One region of the Photobacterium sanguinicancri genome, then DNA from elsewhere that is predicted to be linked to it. Evidence: predicted binding sites of a transcription regulator. Region 1 holds the regulator's gene; each other region holds the start of a gene.
The links. The regulator CRP, encoded in region 1, controls carbon source genes, mostly activating them, when cyclic AMP is high. The targets are predictions, from matches to a motif close to TGTGANNNNNNTCACA.

Region 1 (6,565 bases):
GAAGAAACGGGTAAACCTTTGTGGGAAACCCGCACCGAGGCGGGGGCTATGGTCGGTAAGATTGCGCTTTCATTGCGTGCTTACCATGAGCGTACTGGTCACAAAGAAAAAGAAGTGGCAGGGGCGACAACGGCTGTGCTGCGCCATCGTCCACTCGGTGTGATGGCGGTCTTTGGTCCGTATAACTTCCCTGGACATTTACCGAATGGCCATATTGTTCCTGCATTATTGGCGGGCAATACCGTGGTATTTAAGCCGTCGGAGCTAACACCCAAAACGGCCGAAGTGGCAATGAAACTCTGGCAACAAGCAGGCTTACCTGCTGGTGTGATTAACTTAGTCCAAGGTTCGCGCCCGACAGGAGAAGCCCTTGCCAGTTCGACGGGTATCGATGGCTTGCTGTTCACGGGCAGTGCCAATACAGGTCATATCCTTCATCGGCAGTTTGCTGGGCAGCCTGGTAAAATGTTGGCACTTGAAATGGGTGGCAATAATCCGATGGTGATCTCGAACGCCCATGGTGAGGTTGAAGCAACCGTATACACCATTATTCAATCGGCGTTCATTAGTGCAGGCCAGCGTTGTACTTGTGCCCGTCGCTTGTATTTACCGAACGGTGAAGTGGGTGATGCCATCGTCAAACGCTTGGTAGAAGCAACAGCACAGTTACGCATTGATGGCCCATTTGCTGATCCTCAGCCATTTATGGGGCCACAAATCTCTAAGCAGGCCGCTGATGGCATTATTGCTGCACAAGCTAACCTTATTAGCCTTGGTGGGAACGTCTTACTAGAAGCCAAACGTGGCCAAGGGGCGATTGTCTCACCAGCAATCATTGAAGTGAGCGCCATTGCTGAGTTACCTGATGAAGAATACTTTGGTCCGCTGCTACAGGTGGTGCGCTACGACGATTTAGCTCAAGCGGTTACTTTGGCTAATAATACCCGCTATGGGTTATCGGCGGGCTTGATCTCAACCGACGATGCGGAATGGCAATATTTTATTGATCATATTCGTGCCGGCATTGTAAACCGTAACCGCCAGTTGACGGGCGCGAGCGGTGATGCGCCATTTGGTGGGCCGGGTGCATCCGGTAACTTACGCCCAAGTGCTTACTATGCCGCTGACTATTGTGCTTACCCTATGGCATCGATGGAAGGTGAACAAGCGGAGCTACCCACTCAGTTATCACCGGGCATTACGCTATAAATGTACGAGTGGGCACCAAATGGTGCCCATTTTTATGAATACCACCACACACTGTAACGCTACCACTCAGTAACAAGATAAATAGCCAATAAGTGCCATACTGATTAGGTCGGATCAGGGCATTGTGACAACTATCAATTAACGGGGAGCATCTCAACATGGAAAGAGTAGAGCAACTTTTTGACAATCTGTGGCAAGACTATATTCAGCGCCTGTGTCCATCAGCCGATCAAGTGCATACTTTGCTAACGGAAGATGAGCCTTTATTGAATGATCATATTGCGTTGCGTACCTTCAATCTGCCTAAGGTAGGATTAGATGTGTTGGCAGCACCATTTATTGCGATTGGCTACCAGCCTTGTGGCACCTACCATTTTGAGGGCAAAAAGCTGTATGCCGAGCACTTTGAGCACCCTAATCCAGCCGCACCAAAAGTGTTCATCAGTGAACTATTAGTCGGGCAGTGTTCATCACTGTTGCAGCAAGCGGTTCGTGACTTAGTGAAACAAGTGCCAGAGATGGCGATGAAAGATCCCGCTTTTTTATACGGCGGCCGTTTGTGGGATATTGATTTGGCAACCTATGAAATGCTTGCCGCGGAAAGCGAATACGCGGGTTGGTTAGCTGCGCATGGGTTTGGTGCTAATCATTTCACGGTCAGTATTAATCAACTTGAGCAATTTACCGAAGTCGCAGAGGTGAATCATCTGCTGGAGCATAATGGCTTTGCTATCAATATGTCAGGGGGGGCGGTCAAGGGGAGTCCCGAAGAGATGCTGGAGCAATCTTCCACTATGGCCGATAAAGTACCAGTGGCATTTTTAGAAGGCGTAAAACAGGTCTCGGGTGGTTTCTATGAATTTGCCAAGCGTTACCCCAAAAGTGATGGAGAGCTGTATACCGGGTTTGTAGCGGCATCTGCAGATAAGATATTTGAAAGTACAAATAGCGATTAAGGATATCCCCAGCTCCTATGGCGCTGAGGAAAGATAGCGCTTCGGAAAGATAGCGCCGAGAAAATATGGCACTGAGAAAGCATGACAATAAGAATAATCGCCGTAGAGCTGATAACAGGTAATTGTGGGATCAGTGCAAGCTGTCTAGTGGTGGGGACCACTGCACATTACTTTGGCGATGTGGCATCTGCGTCAGCGCGATATGCTGCTCAAGATAATGGCGTTGACCATTAAAACCTGTCATTTCAACAGTGCTTGGTAGTGGGGCTATCGCTGTTGGTGGTGTCGCAGTTGCGCAGTGCGGAGAAAAACGTTCGATATCCATATCGTAAATCCCATAGTACTTGCCATCTGATGGCGATTGTCAGGCGAGGTTCTTAGTATCACCGGCCTGATAGTTGTTATGCATAATGTAGCACTGGTGGTGAAGTTAGCAAGAGAATAATCAGTGACAGCGCTAGCAAATGTATAACTGAGTATACGCTGAGAGTATTGGGTATTTTAGGTACAAAAAAAGCCGCAAAAGCGGCTTTTTTATTAGCTGTAATCGAGTCATCAAAAGATTAACGAGTACCGTATACCACGATAGTTTTACCGTGTGCAGAAATTAGGTTCTGCTCTTCAAGCATTTTCAAGATACGACCAACGGTTTCACGTGAACAACCCACGATTTGACCGATTTCTTGGCGAGTAATTTTGATTTGCATGCCGTCAGGGTGAGTCATTGCATCAGGTTGTTTTGCTAGGTTTAGTAGCGTCTGTGCAATACGGCCTGTTACGTCTAAGAACGCAAGGTCGCCCACTTTTTGGCTTGTTACTTGAAGACGAGTCGCCATCTGTGCAGATAGGCGCATCAAAATATCTGGGTTTACTTGGATTAGTTGACGGAATTTCTTAAATGAAATCTCAGCCACTTCACAAGGTGTTTTAGCACGAACCCAAGCTGTACGCTCTTGACCTTCTTCGAAAAGACCAAGTTCGCCGATGAAGTCACCTTGGTTTAGGTAAGAAAGAATCATCTCTTTGCCTTCTTCATCCTTGATAAGAACAGCAACAGAGCCTTTTACAATATAGTAGAGCGTTTCCGCTTTCTCACCAGCATGAATCAAAGTGCTTTTTGATGGGTACTTATGAATGTGGCAATGTGAAAGAAACCACTCTAGTGTTGGATCTGTTTGAGGTTTACCTGGAACCATATTACTAACTTCCTCTGCGTTTGTTGCCCAACAACGACATCCCTATAATTTCAGTTTGGGCTTAACAATAGAATTGTTCACTGGCTAGAATATAAAGCCAGCCGCTGGGCTGCAAGCTCACTTGAATAATTAATTGAGAGTTTAACTTTTTTCGGTGGGCATTTCTTGATATTGATCTATCTGAAATCGTCATTTTGTACTCATAAGTGTGCACATGATCACACGGTTGTTAGATTATGCAGAATTGACGCCAAAACACTAAGGAGAAAGCAATGCAATCACGTGTGAAATGGGTTGAAGGAATGACATTTTTAGCCCAGTCAAATTCCGGTCACAGTGTGGTAATGGACGGTAATGGTGGTGAAAAAGCACCCAGTCCAATGGAGCTAGTGTTAATGGCTGCTGGTGGGTGTAGCTCGGTCGATGTGGTGAGTGGTCTCCAATCAGCCAATCAAAAAATCACGGGCTGCGAAGCACAAATTTCCTCTGTTCGTCGCGAAACCGCCCCTCGCATTTTCACAACGGCGAATCTGCACTTCGTGGTAACAGGTCATGATCTTGATGATGCCTTAGTGGCGAAAATGGTTGCTGATTCACTCGAGAAATATTGCTCAGTGTGTTTGATGTTAGGCGAGGGCGTTGAGCTAACGCATTCGTATGAGGTGGTTGTTGCGTAAAGCCATTGTAAAATGAGCTTATCGTAGTCGCGTAAAACGGAGACATTACGGTCTCCGTTTTTGTTGGTGCTGAATGTGGGAGCCAAATTCGAGGCGTTAACCAATTTTTCCGGTATCAATCAGTTGTTGGATCAACGGGCGCATAATCAACTCCATTGCAAAGCTCATTTTTCCCCCGGGAACAACCAAGGTGTTATGGCGTGACATGAAAGAGCCCTGAATCATCGACAGTAAATACGGGAAATCGACATTTTTGATACCACGAAAGCGGATCACGACAAAACTCTCATCCAAGCTTGGGATCCCTTTGGCGCTGAGTGGGTTCGAGGTATCCACCGTAGGAACTCGCTGAAAGTTAATATGAGTGCGTGAAAATTGCGGCGTGATGTAATTAAGATAATCATCCATCGAACGGACGATAGATTCCATGACGGCTTCGCGCGAATGGCCCCGATCGCGGGTATCGCGCACAATTTTTTGGATCCACTCTAAGTTGACGATAGGCACCATGCCAATCAGTAAGTCGACATGCTGTGCAACATTGGTTTCACCATCGACAACCCCACCGTGCAAGCCTTCATAAAACAAGACGTCGGTATTTTCGGGTAATTCTTGCCATGGGGTGAAGCTACCTGGCATTTGGTTGTAGGGGACGGCTTCGTCAAAGGTGTGGAGATAACGGCGGAATTTACCTGTGCTGTCTTCACCATATTGGCAGAAGAACTGCTCTAGTTGTGGAAAGTCATTTGCTTGTGGGCCGAAATAACTGATATGACGACCTTGTTCTTTGGCTTTACGAATTTCAACATCCATTTCAGGACGGGTAAATCGGTGGAAACTATCGCCTTCAAGCCATGCTGCGTTGATGCTCATCATATTGAACATTTTGCGGAAGGCTTCTGAAGTGGTCGAGGTGCCCGCACCGGACGACCCTGTTACTGCAATGATGGGATGTTTTGCAGACATGACAAACCCTGTCGTTAAGATTAACGATGAGTTATTAACAGGATGTTGCGATTAGATCAAGCGTAAGCGTCCGCGAGTATTAGAAATTGAGATCTCGACGAAGCTTAATGTCCACTGATTCATGCAACTCTGAGAACATGACAACGGCATCGCCTTTCGCCAATTGGCCGCGAACATGTTGGACTTTTTGTTCTAGCGTTTTTTCGTGTTCACCATAATCGGTGCCTTCTCGTAGCACGAAGTGCTCGATCAAGTTGTCGAGTGTTTCTGGGGCGATGTCTTGCCAAGGAATAATCATAACAACCGCTTACTGCTAGGGAGGGTATATTAACCACTGATAACATTATTATCAGTGGTTAAGGATAGTAATGGCAAGAGCCGCTTTTGCTATTCGCGCTTATTTACGCCAGCAAAAGGTGCAAACCAAGCGGGTACTGTTGTTTCTAACCAAAATGTAGGATTACGCCATGAGCCCGTTAAAAAGCCGACATGCCCCCCGTTAGGGCTGAGGTGGTAATCGATATGGTCAGGTAATGGTTGTGAGGGGATCACATCATGCGTCATGAAAGGGTCGTCCTTCGCATGAATGACCCGCAGCGGTACTTTGACCTGATGCAAACGTTGTAAGCCGCTACAGCGCTGATAATAGTCATTGGCGTCCTGATAGCCGTGCAAAGGGGCTGTCACTAGATCATCAAACTGGCGCAGAGTGCTAATGGCTTCGATACGTGTTTGATCTAATGGTAAGGCGTCAGGCAGCAGGGCCATTTTCTTGCTGATGTTCTTTTTCATCGAGCTGAGCAAGTATTGCTTATAAACCTTAGAGAATCCCTGCTCGATACGTTCTGAACACGCGCTTAAATTTAGCGGGGGAGAAATGACTTGGGCGGCACACAATTCACTGTCATCGCCATGCTCAGCAAGGTAATTGACCAGCATATTGCCCCCTAACGATACTCCGACTGCAAATAACGGCGAGTCAGGAAACTGCTGGCGGATCCATTGAATGAAAAAACGCGCATCGCTGATTTCACCTGAATGATAACTGCGGGCTTGGCGATTCATCTCGCCGCTACAGCCACGGAAATGCATCATTACTCCAAGCCAGCCTTGCTGCATAGCGGCATGTAATAGTCCATTGGCATAGGGGCTATTGAAACTTCCTTCTAAACCATGAAACAGGATCATAATCGGCAATGGTGTCTGCTTGGTTTTCGTTTCACTCTTTCTTTGATGATTGCTGGGAACATCGGTCCATGCAATATCGAGAAAGTCACCATCAGGTGTTTCGATCCTCTGAGTATGTGGCGTAAACAACGGCTTGCGACGAATAAATCGAGGCAATAAGGTTTGTAAATGTGGATTACCTAACCCGACTGCCGGTGTAAATGCTGCGGTCATCATGGTGTCCTTATAGTGGAAAGTCTGAAATGGGATCCGTACGCAGTAAATCACTCAGGATCTGTAATCCTTGTTCTAATTGTTGGTGATTGACTGGCGCACTGATAGCGAGCCGTACCGCGGGGGGCGTGGTGCAACCCGGTGGGGTAAATAGCTCTGC
Region 2 (6,565 bases), 740 kb from region 1:
ACTCGTACTGATGCGGTTGACACTCAATTGTGATGTTATCCAAAACCCAATCATATAGACGGCGGTTATCTTGGAATTCTAACGTACAAATTGAGTGCGTAATGCCTTCTAACGCATCCGAAATACAGTGCGTAAAGTCATACATTGGGTAGATGCACCACTTATCACCAGTTTGGTGGTGAGTAGCAAAACGAACACGGTAAAGAACCGGATCGCGCATTACCATAAATGGTGATGCCATATCGATCTTGGCACGAAGACACATCTTGCCTTCTTCAATCTCACCATTTTTCATTTGATCAAACAGTGCAATGTTTTCGTCAACACTACGATCACGGTATGGGCTATGCTTACCTGGCTCAGTTAATGTGCCACGGTATTCGCGCATCTGCTCTGGACTTAGCTCATCAACGTACGCTAAGCCTTTATTAATTAGTTCAACTGCAAACCCGTGTAGCTTATCGAAGTAGTTAGATGAGTAACAAATCTCACCGCTCCACTCGAAGCCTAACCAGTTAACATCGTTCTTAATAGACTCAACGTACTCGATGTCTTCTTTCTCAGGGTTCGTATCATCAAAGCGAAGATTACATTGTCCCTGGTAGTCCTGAGCGATACCGAAGTTCAAACAAATAGATTTAGCATGGCCAATATGCAGGTAGCCGTTCGGCTCCGGCGGGAATCGGGTATGGACGTTTGAATGTTTGCCACTGGCTAAATCCGCATCAATAATTTGGCGGATAAAGTTTGATGGACGAGCTTCAGATTCACTCATCAATTAGACCTCGTGTGCTTACAGGATTTTTGAGTCTTCTATGATCCATAAATATGGCTCACGACTCAACAAATAGTATGCATTGTTTGTTGATATGGATAAAAAAACCCCGCAATAGCGGGGCTAATACAATACATGATTTTACCACAATGCCAATTTAGCACCAATAAACAACATTCCACTCAGGAGTCCACAATGGGATTGAGAACAACCTGCCCCTGAAAAACAAGGGGAAGTCACCGAAATAACTTCTGAACCTTCCATCATCTTTGCCATTATTAAATGCACCATGACAATGAGGGGTACAGAAATCATCTCCTTTAAGCTCTGCTTCTACTTAAAATATCGGCCTCAAATAGAGGCCGATAACAATTAACACTTACTTAGCTGTTTGAAGAGACTAAGGCAGTTTTACTGCAGATAGGTCTTCAGATGCTGGGATTTTTTTCATTTCGCCAGCAACGATTTCAGCTAGTGGGCCAAGGATAACTTGTAGGTTGTTTGAACCTAGTTTAACCACACCCATTGCACCTAGTGCTTTCAATGTTTTTTCGTTCGCAAGGCTACTGTCTTTAAGAGTAAGACGTAGACGTGTGATACAAGCATCGATGTTTTCTAGGTTACCGTGACCGCCAAGCGCTTTAAGGTATTGCTTAGCAAGTTCACCTGTTTCTTTAGAGCCAGTTACACCAGACTCTTCTACATCATCATCTTCACGACCAGGCGTCTTAAGATTGAACTTAACGATAACTGTGCGGAAGATAGTGTAGTAAAGACCGAAGAATACAACGCCCTGTACGATTAGCATGTACCAGTTAACTGCTAGTGGGTTACGAGTAGATAGAACCATATCTACTAAACCTGCAGAGAAACCGAAGCCAGCAATCCACTGCATAGATGCAGCGATGTATACAGATAGACCAGCAAGTGCTGCGTGAACTACGTATAGTGCAGGCGCTAGGAACATGAATGCGAATTCTAGCGGCTCTGTAACACCCGTGAAGAATGATGCGAAACCTGCAGCGATCATGATAGATGCTACTTTTTCTTTATTCTTCGCTTTAGCTGTGTGGTACATCGCAAGTGCAGCACCTGGTAGACCAAACATCATGATTGGGAAGAAACCAGCTTGGTACATACCTGTAACACCTACAGTTGCCGTACCATCAGCGATAGATTTCGCGCCACCAAGGAAGTTAGGAATATCGTTAATGCCCGCTACGTCGAACCAGAATACTGAGTTAAGTGCGTGGTGAAGACCAACAGGAATCAATAGACGGTTGAAGAATGCGTAAAGACCAGCACCTACCTCACCCATACCTTGAATTGTTTCACCGAAGCTTACTAGACCACCGTATACAGCAGGCCAGATATACATCAGAACGAAAGCAATAAAGATACCAGCGAAAGACGTTAGGATAGGAACCAAACGCTTACCAGAGAAGAATGCTAATGCCTTGTGAAGTTCTACAGCAGAGAAACGGTTGTAGATTTCAGCAGAAGTGATACCAACAAGGATACCTACGAATTGGTTATTGATTTTACCAAACGCGGCAGGAACTGCACTTGGGTCAATACCTTGAATTTGTGCAACAGCGCCCGGAGAAAGCAGCGTTGTAACAACTAAGAAGCCAACAAAACCAGAAAGTGCAGCTGCACCGTCTTTATCTTTAGACATGCCGTACGCAACACCAATTGCGAAGAGTACAGACATATTGTCGATAATAGCGGCACCAGCTTTAATCAAAAACGCTGCTAGTGCACTGTTACCGCCCCAGGCTACCGGGTCAATCCAGTAACCAATACCCATTAAGATTGCTGCGGCAGGCAATGTGGCGACTGGCACCATCAATGCTTTACCTACTTTTTGAAAATATCCAAGAATATTCACCCTTAGTTCCCCCTATGGTTTCTTAGATGTAATTTAGATAACTTATTTTGCTATCCGATTTAGTCCTTTGCAGTTTAAGAAATTAATTTCGCCCCGCAAATTAAAAGGTCATCATTTGTGATCTTTATCACCTGCAGAGACAAGATCTAGGCGATTTTGCTAGCTCGATCATAAAACTTATTTTATCATTCGAAACAAAGGCAAGAAGCCGTTAATATTTTTACCGTATTATCAATCTTGAATGAGGTGTCACTGTGAGACTAATCCCGCTTAATAACGCTAAAGATGTAGGTTTGTGGTCAGCACGCCATATCGCTGATTCTATTAACAAATTTCAGCCAACTGCGGAGCGTCCATTTGTTCTTGGTCTGCCAACTGGTGGCACGCCATTAACCACTTACAAGCGTTTAATTGAACTTTATGAAGCCGGCGAAGTAAGTTTCAAGCATGTTGTTACCTTCAACATGGATGAATACATTGGCATTTCAGCGGATCACCCTGAATCATACCGTAGCTTTATGTATGGTAACTTCTTCAATCACATTGATATTCAAGAAGAAAATATCAATCTTCTTAACGGTAATACAGACAACCACGAAGCCGAATGCCAACGTTACGAAGACAAAATTAAGTCTTACGGACGCATCAACCTATTCATGGGTGGCGTGGGTAACGACGGTCACATTGCTTTTAACGAGCCAGCATCGTCACTTTCTTCTCGTACTCGCATCAAAACATTGACCCAAGATACTCGTATTGCTAACTCTCGTTTCTTCGATGGCGATATCGAGCAAGTGCCTAAATACGCACTAACGATTGGTGTAGGTACACTACTTGATTCAGCTGAAATCATGATTCTGGTTACAGGCCACAACAAAGCACAAGCACTACAAGCTGCTGTTGAAGGCTCTGTAAATCACTTGTGGACAGTATCAGCACTGCAACTTCACCCTAAATCACTGATTGTTTGTGATGAAGCTGCAACACAAGAGCTAAAAGTGAAGACAGTAAACTACTTCCAAGAACTTGAAGCTGAAAATATCAAAAACCTTTAATAAGGAACTGTTCATGTACGCGCTTACCAATTGCCGCATTTTTACCGGTAGCGATGTGCTGAATAACCACGCCGTCATCATTGACGGCGTGAACATTCATGCCGTATGCCCTGTTACCGAACTTCCTCAAGATATCAAAACCCTTGATTTAGATGGCGCTGAACTCACGCCAGGTTTTATCGATCTACAACTGAATGGTTGTGGTGGCGTAATGCTTAACGATGAAATCAACGCAGATACTATTCATACCATGCACCTTGCGAACCTGAAATCAGGTTGTACTAGCTTTTTGCCAACACTGATCACCTCATCAGATGCAGACATGAAAGCCGCTATTGCTGCAGAACGTGAATACCAGAGCAAATACAATAACCATTCTTTAGGCTTGCACCTTGAAGGTCCATACCTAAACGTTATGAAGAAAGGCATTCACAGTGTTGATCATATTCGTCGTTCTGATGATGACATGATCCAAACTATCTGTGATAACGCAGATGTCGTAACGAAAGTAACTCTTGCCCCTGAACAAAATTCGCACGAGCACATCGAGCAATTAGTTGAAGCTGGTATTGTTGTTTCAGCGGGCCACACCAATGCTACGTATGTTGAAGCACGCCGAGGCTTTGCATCTGGCATTACTTTTGCCACTCACCTATTCAATGCAATGACCCCTATCGCTGGCCGTGAACCAGGGATGGTAGGTGCCATTTACGATACACCTGAAGTCTATACGGGTATTATTGCTGATGGTTTCCATGTTGATTATGCCAACATCCGTATGGCGCATCGCATGAAAGGTGAGAAGCTCGTACTGGTCACCGATGCAACTGCACCTGCAGGAGCAGACATGGATCACTTTATTTTTGTCGGTAAGAAAGTATATTATCGTGATGGCAAGTGTGTTGATGAAAATGGCACACTTGGCGGCTCGGCACTGACAATGATTGAAGCAGTAGCAAATAGTGTCGAGCATGCAGGTATCGCCCTGGACGAAGCGATTCGTATGGCTACTCTGTATCCTGCACGCGCTATTGGTGTGGATAACAAACTGGGTGCCATCAAAAAAGGCATGGTTGCTAACCTGACTATTTTTGATCGTCAATTCAATGTTCGGGCGACTGTTGTTAACGGTGAATACGAGCAGAACTAAACTATGACAGGCGGACAAATTGGTAATGTAGATCTAGTAAAGCAGCTGAACAGCGCTGCTGTATATAGACTGATCGACTTACAAGGCCCTATTTCACGGATTCAGGTTGCAGACGTAAGTCAACTTGCTCCCGCAAGTGTTACTAAAATTACCCGCCAGTTACTTGAGCGTGGCCTTATAAAAGAGGTCGCGCAACAAGCATCGACAGGTGGTCGACGTGCTATTTCGCTGACAACGGAGTCAGCTGCTTTTCACTCAATTGCTATCCGACTAGGGCGTGATTTAATTGAGTTAACGCTATACGACTTAAGCGGTAAATATATCGCAGGTATGGCGACACAATTCCATTACGAAACCCAAGATGCGCTACTTTCAGGCTTAATGAAGCACATTCATCAGTTTATTGCTGATAATGAAGCTGTTATGAAGGAATTAGTCGCGTTTGGTATCACACTTCCGGGCCTTATCGACCCTGAAAAAGGCATTATTGAATATATGCCTAACATTGAAGTCGATAAATTCCCACTCGCAGGTATCATCACTGAAACCTTTGGTGTTTCTTGTTTTGTCGGTAATGATATTCGCGGACTCGCACTGGCTGAACACTATTTTGGTGCAAGTCGTGACTGTAAAGACTCAATCTTAGTTAGTGTCCATCACGGTACTGGCGCAGGTATTATTGTTAATGGCCAAGTCTTTCTTGGTTTTAATCGTAATGTAGGTGAGATTGGTCATATTCAAATCGACCCACTCGGTGACAAATGCCAATGTGGTAACTTTGGTTGCCTTGAAACAGTCGCATCTGATCCTGCTGTTATTGCCCAAGTACAAAAACTACTCGACCAGGGTTATTCAAGCAGCTTACAAGAGCTTGAAGACATCACCATGCTCGCGATTTGTGAAGCTGCCAATAAAGGCGACGAGCTTGCTAGCCAAGCGTTAATTAAGGTCGGAAATCAGCTGGGTAAAGCACTCGCGATGACCATTAACTTATTTAACCCACAAAAAATTGTCTTAGCCGGGAATATTACTCAAGCTAAAGATGTGGTCTTACCCGCTATCCGTCGCTGCATTGAAACGCAATCACTATCAACTTTCCATAAAGACTTGCCGATAGTGCCATCAGAGCTTGTTTCGCACCCTACCATTGGCGCTTTTTCAATGATTAAACGCGCAATGTTAAATGGTGTGTTATTGCAACGTCTACTGGAAGATTAAGAGTAGCAACAAGTAGAGTGGTTAACGTTTATAAAACCAACCTTAACCACATCGCTACACTAAGACTCTTAATTTGTAACAGTTATTTAAGGGCCATACGTCACCAGACGTATGGCCCTTGTGTTATATTCTCGTGCAATATTTTGCGTTCAAGAGAGAAGGAGCATCACCCCCACCATGGAACTCGTTTTTATTATCACCGCCTTCATTGCTGGTTTTATTGCAATGCAATGCAAACTCCCTCCTCTCGTCGGCTTCCTTGTCGCTGGATTTGGGCTAAGCAGCATGGGAGTGCAAAGCACTGACACTCTCTCCATGCTGGCTGATCTTGGTGTTACCCTACTTCTCTTTACTATCGGCTTAAAGTTAGATGTTAAAACCCTGCTTACCAAAGAAATTTGGGGCGGCGCAACACTCCATAACCTACTATCAACCGGGTTATTTACCCTCGCCTTGCTCGGTTTAAAACAACTCGG
Region 3 (6,565 bases), 710 kb from region 1:
CCACCTGCAACGGCATCGATAAATCCAGCTAAAAATGCCACAAGCCCAAGTATTATGAGCGTGGTCGGTTCAATCATTTCTATCATTATGGCAATTCTATTTATTTATGTTCGATAATCCGCTTAAACGGTGGTAATGAGTCTAATAATGCTTTGCCATAACGGCGTGAAATTACGCGTCGGTCGAGCAAAACTACTCTACCAGAATCTTCTTCTTTTCGCAGTAAACGCCCAGCAGATTGAATCAGTTTTTTACTCGCTTCTGGTACAGAAATCTGTAAGAACGGGTTCCCACCTCGGCTTTCGATGTATTCCGCGTGTGCTTCTTCAACTGGTGAAGTCGGCACGGCAAATGGAATTTTAGTGATGATCAAGTTTTTAAGTAAATCACCAGGTAAATCAAGCCCTTCAGAGAAGCTGCCAGTACCAAATAAAATGCTCGGAACCTGATTTTTACAGTTTTCTTTATGTTTTTTTAGAATGGCGTGTCGCGCTTCATCACCTTGAACGAGTAATTGCCATTTATTTTTCTTGGCGATAGGCTGCAAGCTTTCCGCGACTTTATTCATCTGCCAATAAGAAGAAAACAACACCAAGCTCGCGGTTTCGCCTTCCAAATATTCAGGTAAGGTTTCAATCAATAGCTCGGTGAATTTATCAGCTTGTGGTTCTAAAGGTAATGCAGGGATCACTAAACGCGCGTTGTTTTGGTAATCAAACGGAGATGCAAGGGCTAGGAATTTCACACCATCTGATTCAGAAATACCGGCTTGGCGACAAAAATAGGTAAACTGGTTAAGTGCGCGCAAGGTTGCTGAAACTAAAATAGACCCCGCGGCACGACTCCATAATAGTTGGTCTAAGCGGTAACCCACTTCGAGTGGTGAAACCTCGATAATATAATCATCTTCACGATCACCGCTTTTTTCAATCCACCGTGCAAGAGGGGCACCTTTCTTATTACAAGGCTGCGCCATTAGCGCCCATACCTTTTCAAGATTTTCTAGACGTTGCAGGTAAAAGCCAGACTCAGCTAAAGCGGGTTCACCTTGACGTGCTGCAATTTCATTATCTTTTAATCGCTCAGAAATTAAGTCATGTAATTTGCCTAACGCTTGTAGTGCCTTCTTACTGGCATCTTTACAGCCTTTTGCTTCTTCTTGTAACCAAGCAGGAAGCTCACCGTGTTCAAAGCGATAGATTCCATCTTTGCTAAAATGGCTCGGATCGATATTTGCTGCTATTTGGCGCAAGGTTGGAATTAGATGCTGAATATTTTCTTGTAAGGGTGACTGGAAGCGACCTGCTTTACTGTAGTCAGCTAGCTCAGCGAGTTTCCCGACAGATTGATTGAGCTTTTCTAACCAATTAGTCGCGCCTTTTAAGCTTGCAGCGGCAGATGAAAAGTCACGTGCCACTTGTGGTAAGTGATGGGCTTCATCTATTACATAAATGGTTTGCTCCGGTTCAGGCAGAATAATGCCACCACCTAACTCAATGTCAGCCATTAAGAGCGCATGGTTTGCAATAATGACATCGGCTTTATCTAAATGTTCGCGTGCCTTAGCAAAAGGGCATTGGCGATGTTTAGGTAAACCTGCGTGACAGCTGTGCTTATCTGCCACAATTTGTTGCCATACACGGTCAGGTATCTGTTTTGGCCAGCCGTCACGGTCACCATCCCACTTCCCTGATTCATAGGCTTTTTTCATGCGAGTCAAAAGTTCTAAATCAGACTTTTTAGGTTTTTCTTGCCAAAAACTCATCTGATCATCGCTCGTTCCATCGCATGACGCCGCTAATTTATGGCCACAACAATAGCGTTGACGCCCTTTGGCAAGAATAAAGCTGAATTCTTTAGGGTAGATGCGGTTAAACAAGGGTAGGTCTTTATCAATAAGTTGCTCTTGCAATGCGACTGTTGCGGTTGAAATGAGCAGTTTTTTATTGTTAAACAGCGCAAAAGGGATACCTGCAATCAGATAAGCCAGTGATTTACCGATACCTGTCCCAGCTTCAGCGACCAACATTCTGTTCTTTTTATGGTATTCACCCGCTAGTGTTTTGGCTATTTCTGCAACTAGGTAGTTTTGAGCACGCCTTGGTCGGAAGTTATCAAGCTGGTTTCCAAGGTTCTCATAGCATTGCTTGATATCGCTTTTTATTTGGCTGTGTAACATAACTGCAACGTGTTAAATGACAAGGGCATTGATTATAACACGAACATCTGAATGTGAGCGGGGGCAAATAAATTGAACAACTTTGAATCTAAATGAGATTTTGGTCACGAAAATAAACTGAACTCAACATGAATGGGTAGTGAGGTTGTCGACAAAACACTAACTTAACTAAAAAAGCAGTGTTTTATAATATAAGTAACTGGATGTTAGTTGGTTTTTCATTTTTTGCAGTTTTTTGTGTTGTTATTTTGTCTTTGTAAAAAACTATATACCAGCTGTTTTGTGACTTTTTTGCTATTTGTCTTTTTTGCTTTCTATGTTAACTCATTGAAAAGTAGGGGATAAATATTTTTTGATTAATTTTTTGAACTATTTGACACTTAGGCGAAAACTCTGTCAGGATAGCCACGCAATCAGATTGCTTTAGATGATTATTCTTTTGGTATTAACCGGGTAGTCCTCTAAAAAAACATAATAGAAAAGGAATTCTGGAAATAGGAATTCCATTCCAAATAAGAAAAGGCAGTGGATCTCATGAAAAAGACTCTTTTAGCACTTACAGTTCCAGCACTTCTAGTAGCAGGTTCTGCTTCTGCAGCAGTATCTCTATACGACCAAGATGGTACACAAGTTACTATGTCTGGTGCTGCTGAAGTTCAGTACATCCTTCGTGCAGAAGATAACATCGCAAAAAAAGACGCATCAATCCGCATTGATGATGGTGACCTAGCACTACGCGTTCAACACGAAGTTAACGCTAACCTATACGCTCTAGGTGCTATCGAACTAGCTATCGGCGAAAGCAAAGATAACCAAAAAGACGGCGCAAGCATTGGTGACGTTAAAAATGACGGCCTGTACGTTGGTCTAGGTGGTGCATTTGGTGAGCTTACTTTCGGTCGCCAACTAGCTATCATCGATGATGCTGGTGTTGGTGTTGACATCGAGCTGAAAGACACAGCTGGTGTTAACTACGAAGATACTGACATGGATCAGTACATCAAATACCGTTTCTCTGGCGAGAAATTCTGGGCAGGTGCTGGTTACAACATCGCTCAAGAAACAAACGGTAAAAAAGGCGAAGAGCTACTAGAAGTTGCTGCTGGTGTTCCATTTGGTGATTTCGAAGCACGCGCTTACTACGCTGACTACAAAAACGAACAAACTGTTGCAGAACAAACTGCATGGGATCTAGAGTTCGTTTACGCTGCTGGTCCTATCTACGTTGGTGCACTATACGGCCAATCTGATAACGGTGCTGACAAAAACAGCGATATCCAAACTTGGGAACTTGCTGGTTCTTACACTATGGGTAAGAACACATTCGGTCTAGGCTACGCACAGAACTCTGGCGATGCTAAATCTCAAGACGCAACTAACTTCTACGGTAACGTTGCTCACCAACTAACTGCTAACACTCGTGCATACGTTGAAGTTAGTTACGAAGACCTAGAAGCAGATAGCGACTTCGGTTACGTAGTTGGTATGGAAGTTAAATTCTAATAACGCTTTTAGCGAATTAGGAACTAATATTTCCCCCTATATGTAAAAGCTGCCTTCGGGCGGCTTTTTTCGTTTATAGTCGAGGGTAACGGTTAGTTAGTTTGGTATTTTGACGCTTTGAAGGAGTAAAGGTAATGAAAAAAACGATTGTTAGCTTAGCCTTAGGTATGCTGCTTGCCGCGACGGCACAAGCAAACACCTTAGAAACGGAATATGGTCTGTCTGTTATGGCAATCAACGGTGTTGCAGTAAACAGTGATAATGCCATTGCCGACAATACTTACAACATAGCCGAAGGCAAAAATCAGGTGGTTATTCGTGGTGAGAAAATGCTACGTCGCGGCACCCAAACGGAACTTTTCAGTACTAAACCTTTTATTATGAGTTTTGACAGTACTGATGATGTGGTTATTCGCTTCCCTGAAGCAGCCAATAATTACCGCGCTGCTGAAACTGAATTTCGTGGTGATGCGCCCAAGTGGAATGTAACTGTCGGTAGTACAGCTTTGCCGTATCAAGCGGAAGTACTACCTGGTAGTGGCGGTTTTATTCCTTACTCGGACATCGAGGAATTAGTGGCTAGCTATAACCAAGAAAAAGGTATTGCTTTAGAGCAAGGTAAGCTAACAGATATGACGAAAGCAGCAGTTGTGGTTAACGATGCAGGTGAAGTCACGATTACAGGTGACTCATTAGCCCAGCTTAAATTGTGGTATACCAAAGCATCAACAAAAGAGAAGAAGGCCTTCAAGATTTGGATGGCAGAGCAAGAGTTTAAGTAAGCGTCATAATCTGTGGTATATGCCACAGCTATCGAGTGTTTAAAGCATGCGTATAAGCTGCATTTATGAGTAAAGTGCAGCTTGACGATACCTTTTGTGAACGTTCACTTTTAGCGTACTTAGAATAGCATCATCAGATCCGATGCATTCATCATGCTTACAAGTCCGCACTAGCGGCGTTTTTCAAGCTAGTCATCATGGTGGTATCTGCTATGCTCGCGACATGCACGGCAACGTGGCTGAGCGGGATCTTTCAAAAGATCGTCGGCTTCAATTTCTTCCTCGCAATCGGCACATAGGCCATACATACCTAAAGTTAAGGTGCATACCGCGGCATCCACTTTTTCTATTTTAGCCGCAAGATCTAATAACGTTGGGATGTAAGATGACTTCGCCATTTTTATTAGTTCATTCAACTCTAACTTTTTCATTGCGGTTAGGTTTGAAATCAGTGCATTTGATATGACTTCATGTCTGAGTGATGCAGCCAAGGTTTCGTATTGAGCTTCTAAATTATGTTGAAGCACATCATCTATTCTCTCTGGGGTAGCCATAATCTTTTATTCTTTTTGTTTTATCGTCTTTTTAGTCTAAATCTCTCTAGATTCATTATCCTGATTTGAATCAAACCATTATAAATCTTTATAGTGAAGATCATATATATCCCTACTTTCAGTTGGTTTTTGTCGGTGATGTCCTCTTATATAGTGTTACCGCGATAAACATCCATAGAGATGCGCCAGCCTCATCACATTGTGCGAGGTTGGATTTGGTAAATTCAGCTCATATGAAGCGAATATATGTGCGTCATTATCTATGATGCTGTGTTTTCGCCGTTTTCTATCATAGAAAGGAATATATAAAGGAAATTAAGATGGAATATGGATATAAAGAACCCTACAACGCGTTGTATTTTATTGGCTTAATTGTTGCTCTATTATTGCCAACATTACCCGCTAGTTTGACACTGCTCGATATTATTGCCCGCTAGTAGAATAACGGTTTTGTCGTCAGGCATTGAAGCGTTATATCCATCATGGTATTGACTATGATGGATATTCTTTTTTGGTTTTTTTAGATTGGATTTAGAGTTAACTATTTCATACTTAACTGTTTATAGCGACGAATGGTGTTACTGATGAATAGCTTTTATAAACGCGCTTTCTAGTCGCATTTTGATACAGATTATTCGAGAGAACAGCTTAATTCTTGCTCTTGTTATACTAAGAATACGATAGAATCATATCGCTCAAATTTCAGGTGCTTATTGGCATTGCATTGACTAGGTTTGTGAAGGCGACGAGTGGAATGATAAAGCGATTTATATTAATAGCATTTGGTTGGGTTTGTGTCGTCTTAGGTGTTCTGGGCGTCTTCTTACCTTTGTTGCCAACAACCCCATTTTTATTATTGGCTAGCGCCTGTTTTATGCGTGGTTCACCACGACTGAACTTGTGGTTAACTACCCATCCAACTTTTGGTCCTATTTTGCATAATTGGCATCAACACGGTGCTATTTCACGTAAAGTAAAACGACGGGCAAGTATCATGATCGTGGCGAGTTTTGCTTTTTCTATCGCTGTAGTACCACTTGTGTGGCATAAAATGATGCTGATTGTGATCGGGGTAACTTTGTTAGTCTGGTTTAATCGTTTGCCCGTTGTCGAGTCGGTTGCTCCTCGCCGCGAAAATTACTAATATTGCGGGCTGATTGCGTCCGCTGCTTGTTTTTGCAGTCGACGTATTGTTTGCGTAAAACCCTAAACTCATTATTAGGGTAGGGTATGGAATACAATTATGACTCAAGACAAGCTAGCTCTAATCAAAAATAGCATCAAATCAATCCAAGATTACCCTAAGCCAGGTATTCTTTTTCGTGATGTTACTAGCTTAATGGAAGATCCTGCGGCTTACCGTGCAACCATTGCCGTGCTGATTGAAAAGTATCAAGATCAAGGTATCACTAAGGTGATTGGTACCGAAGCGCGCGGTTTCTTATTTGGTGCGCCTTTGGCATTAGAGCTTGGCGTAGGTTTTGTTCCTGTTCGTAAGCCTGGCAAATTACCTCGTGAAGTGATTGGCGAGAGCTATGAGCTAGAAT

Region 2: nagE (N-acetylglucosamine-specific PTS transporter subunit IIBC) is a predicted target of CRP. The motif match lies at 2,783-2,798, and genes of this name have one in related genera.
Region 3: dinG (ATP-dependent DNA helicase DinG) is a predicted target of CRP. The motif match lies at 2,273-2,288, and genes of this name have one in related genera.

What each region holds. Positions count from the first base shown of each region.
Region 1 is NZ_AP024850.1:246,165-252,729, forward strand. It holds gene astD (succinylglutamate-semialdehyde dehydrogenase) at 1-1,209, shown strand, start outside; gene OCU87_RS01145 (DUF1338 domain-containing protein) at 1,368-2,165, shown strand; gene OCU87_RS01150 (hypothetical protein) at 2,296-2,490, opposite strand; gene crp (cAMP-activated global transcriptional regulator CRP) at 2,729-3,361, opposite strand; gene OCU87_RS01160 (OsmC family protein) at 3,634-4,038, shown strand; gene OCU87_RS01165 (phosphoribulokinase) at 4,135-5,004, opposite strand; gene OCU87_RS01170 (YheU family protein) at 5,084-5,302, opposite strand; gene OCU87_RS01175 (hydrolase) at 5,392-6,408, opposite strand; gene OCU87_RS01180 (aminotransferase-like domain-containing protein) at 6,416-6,565, opposite strand, start outside.
Region 2 is NZ_AP024850.1:981,907-988,471, reverse strand. It holds gene glnS (glutamine--tRNA ligase) at 1-775, opposite strand, end outside; gene OCU87_RS04880 (hypothetical protein) at 917-1,051, opposite strand; gene nagE (N-acetylglucosamine-specific PTS transporter subunit IIBC) at 1,176-2,666, opposite strand; gene nagB (glucosamine-6-phosphate deaminase) at 2,921-3,721, shown strand; gene nagA (N-acetylglucosamine-6-phosphate deacetylase) at 3,735-4,871, shown strand; gene nagC (DNA-binding transcriptional regulator NagC) at 4,875-6,089, shown strand; gene OCU87_RS04855 (cation:proton antiporter family protein) at 6,267-6,565, shown strand, end outside.
Region 3 is NZ_AP024850.1:959,371-965,935, forward strand. It holds gene OCU87_RS04760 (sulfite exporter TauE/SafE family protein) at 1-86, opposite strand, end outside; gene dinG (ATP-dependent DNA helicase DinG) at 101-2,179, opposite strand; gene OCU87_RS04770 (porin) at 2,714-3,682, shown strand; gene OCU87_RS04775 (YccT family protein) at 3,817-4,464, shown strand; gene OCU87_RS04780 (TraR/DksA C4-type zinc finger protein) at 4,653-5,018, opposite strand; gene OCU87_RS04785 (YbaN family protein) at 5,773-6,162, shown strand; gene apt (adenine phosphoribosyltransferase) at 6,262-6,565, shown strand, end outside.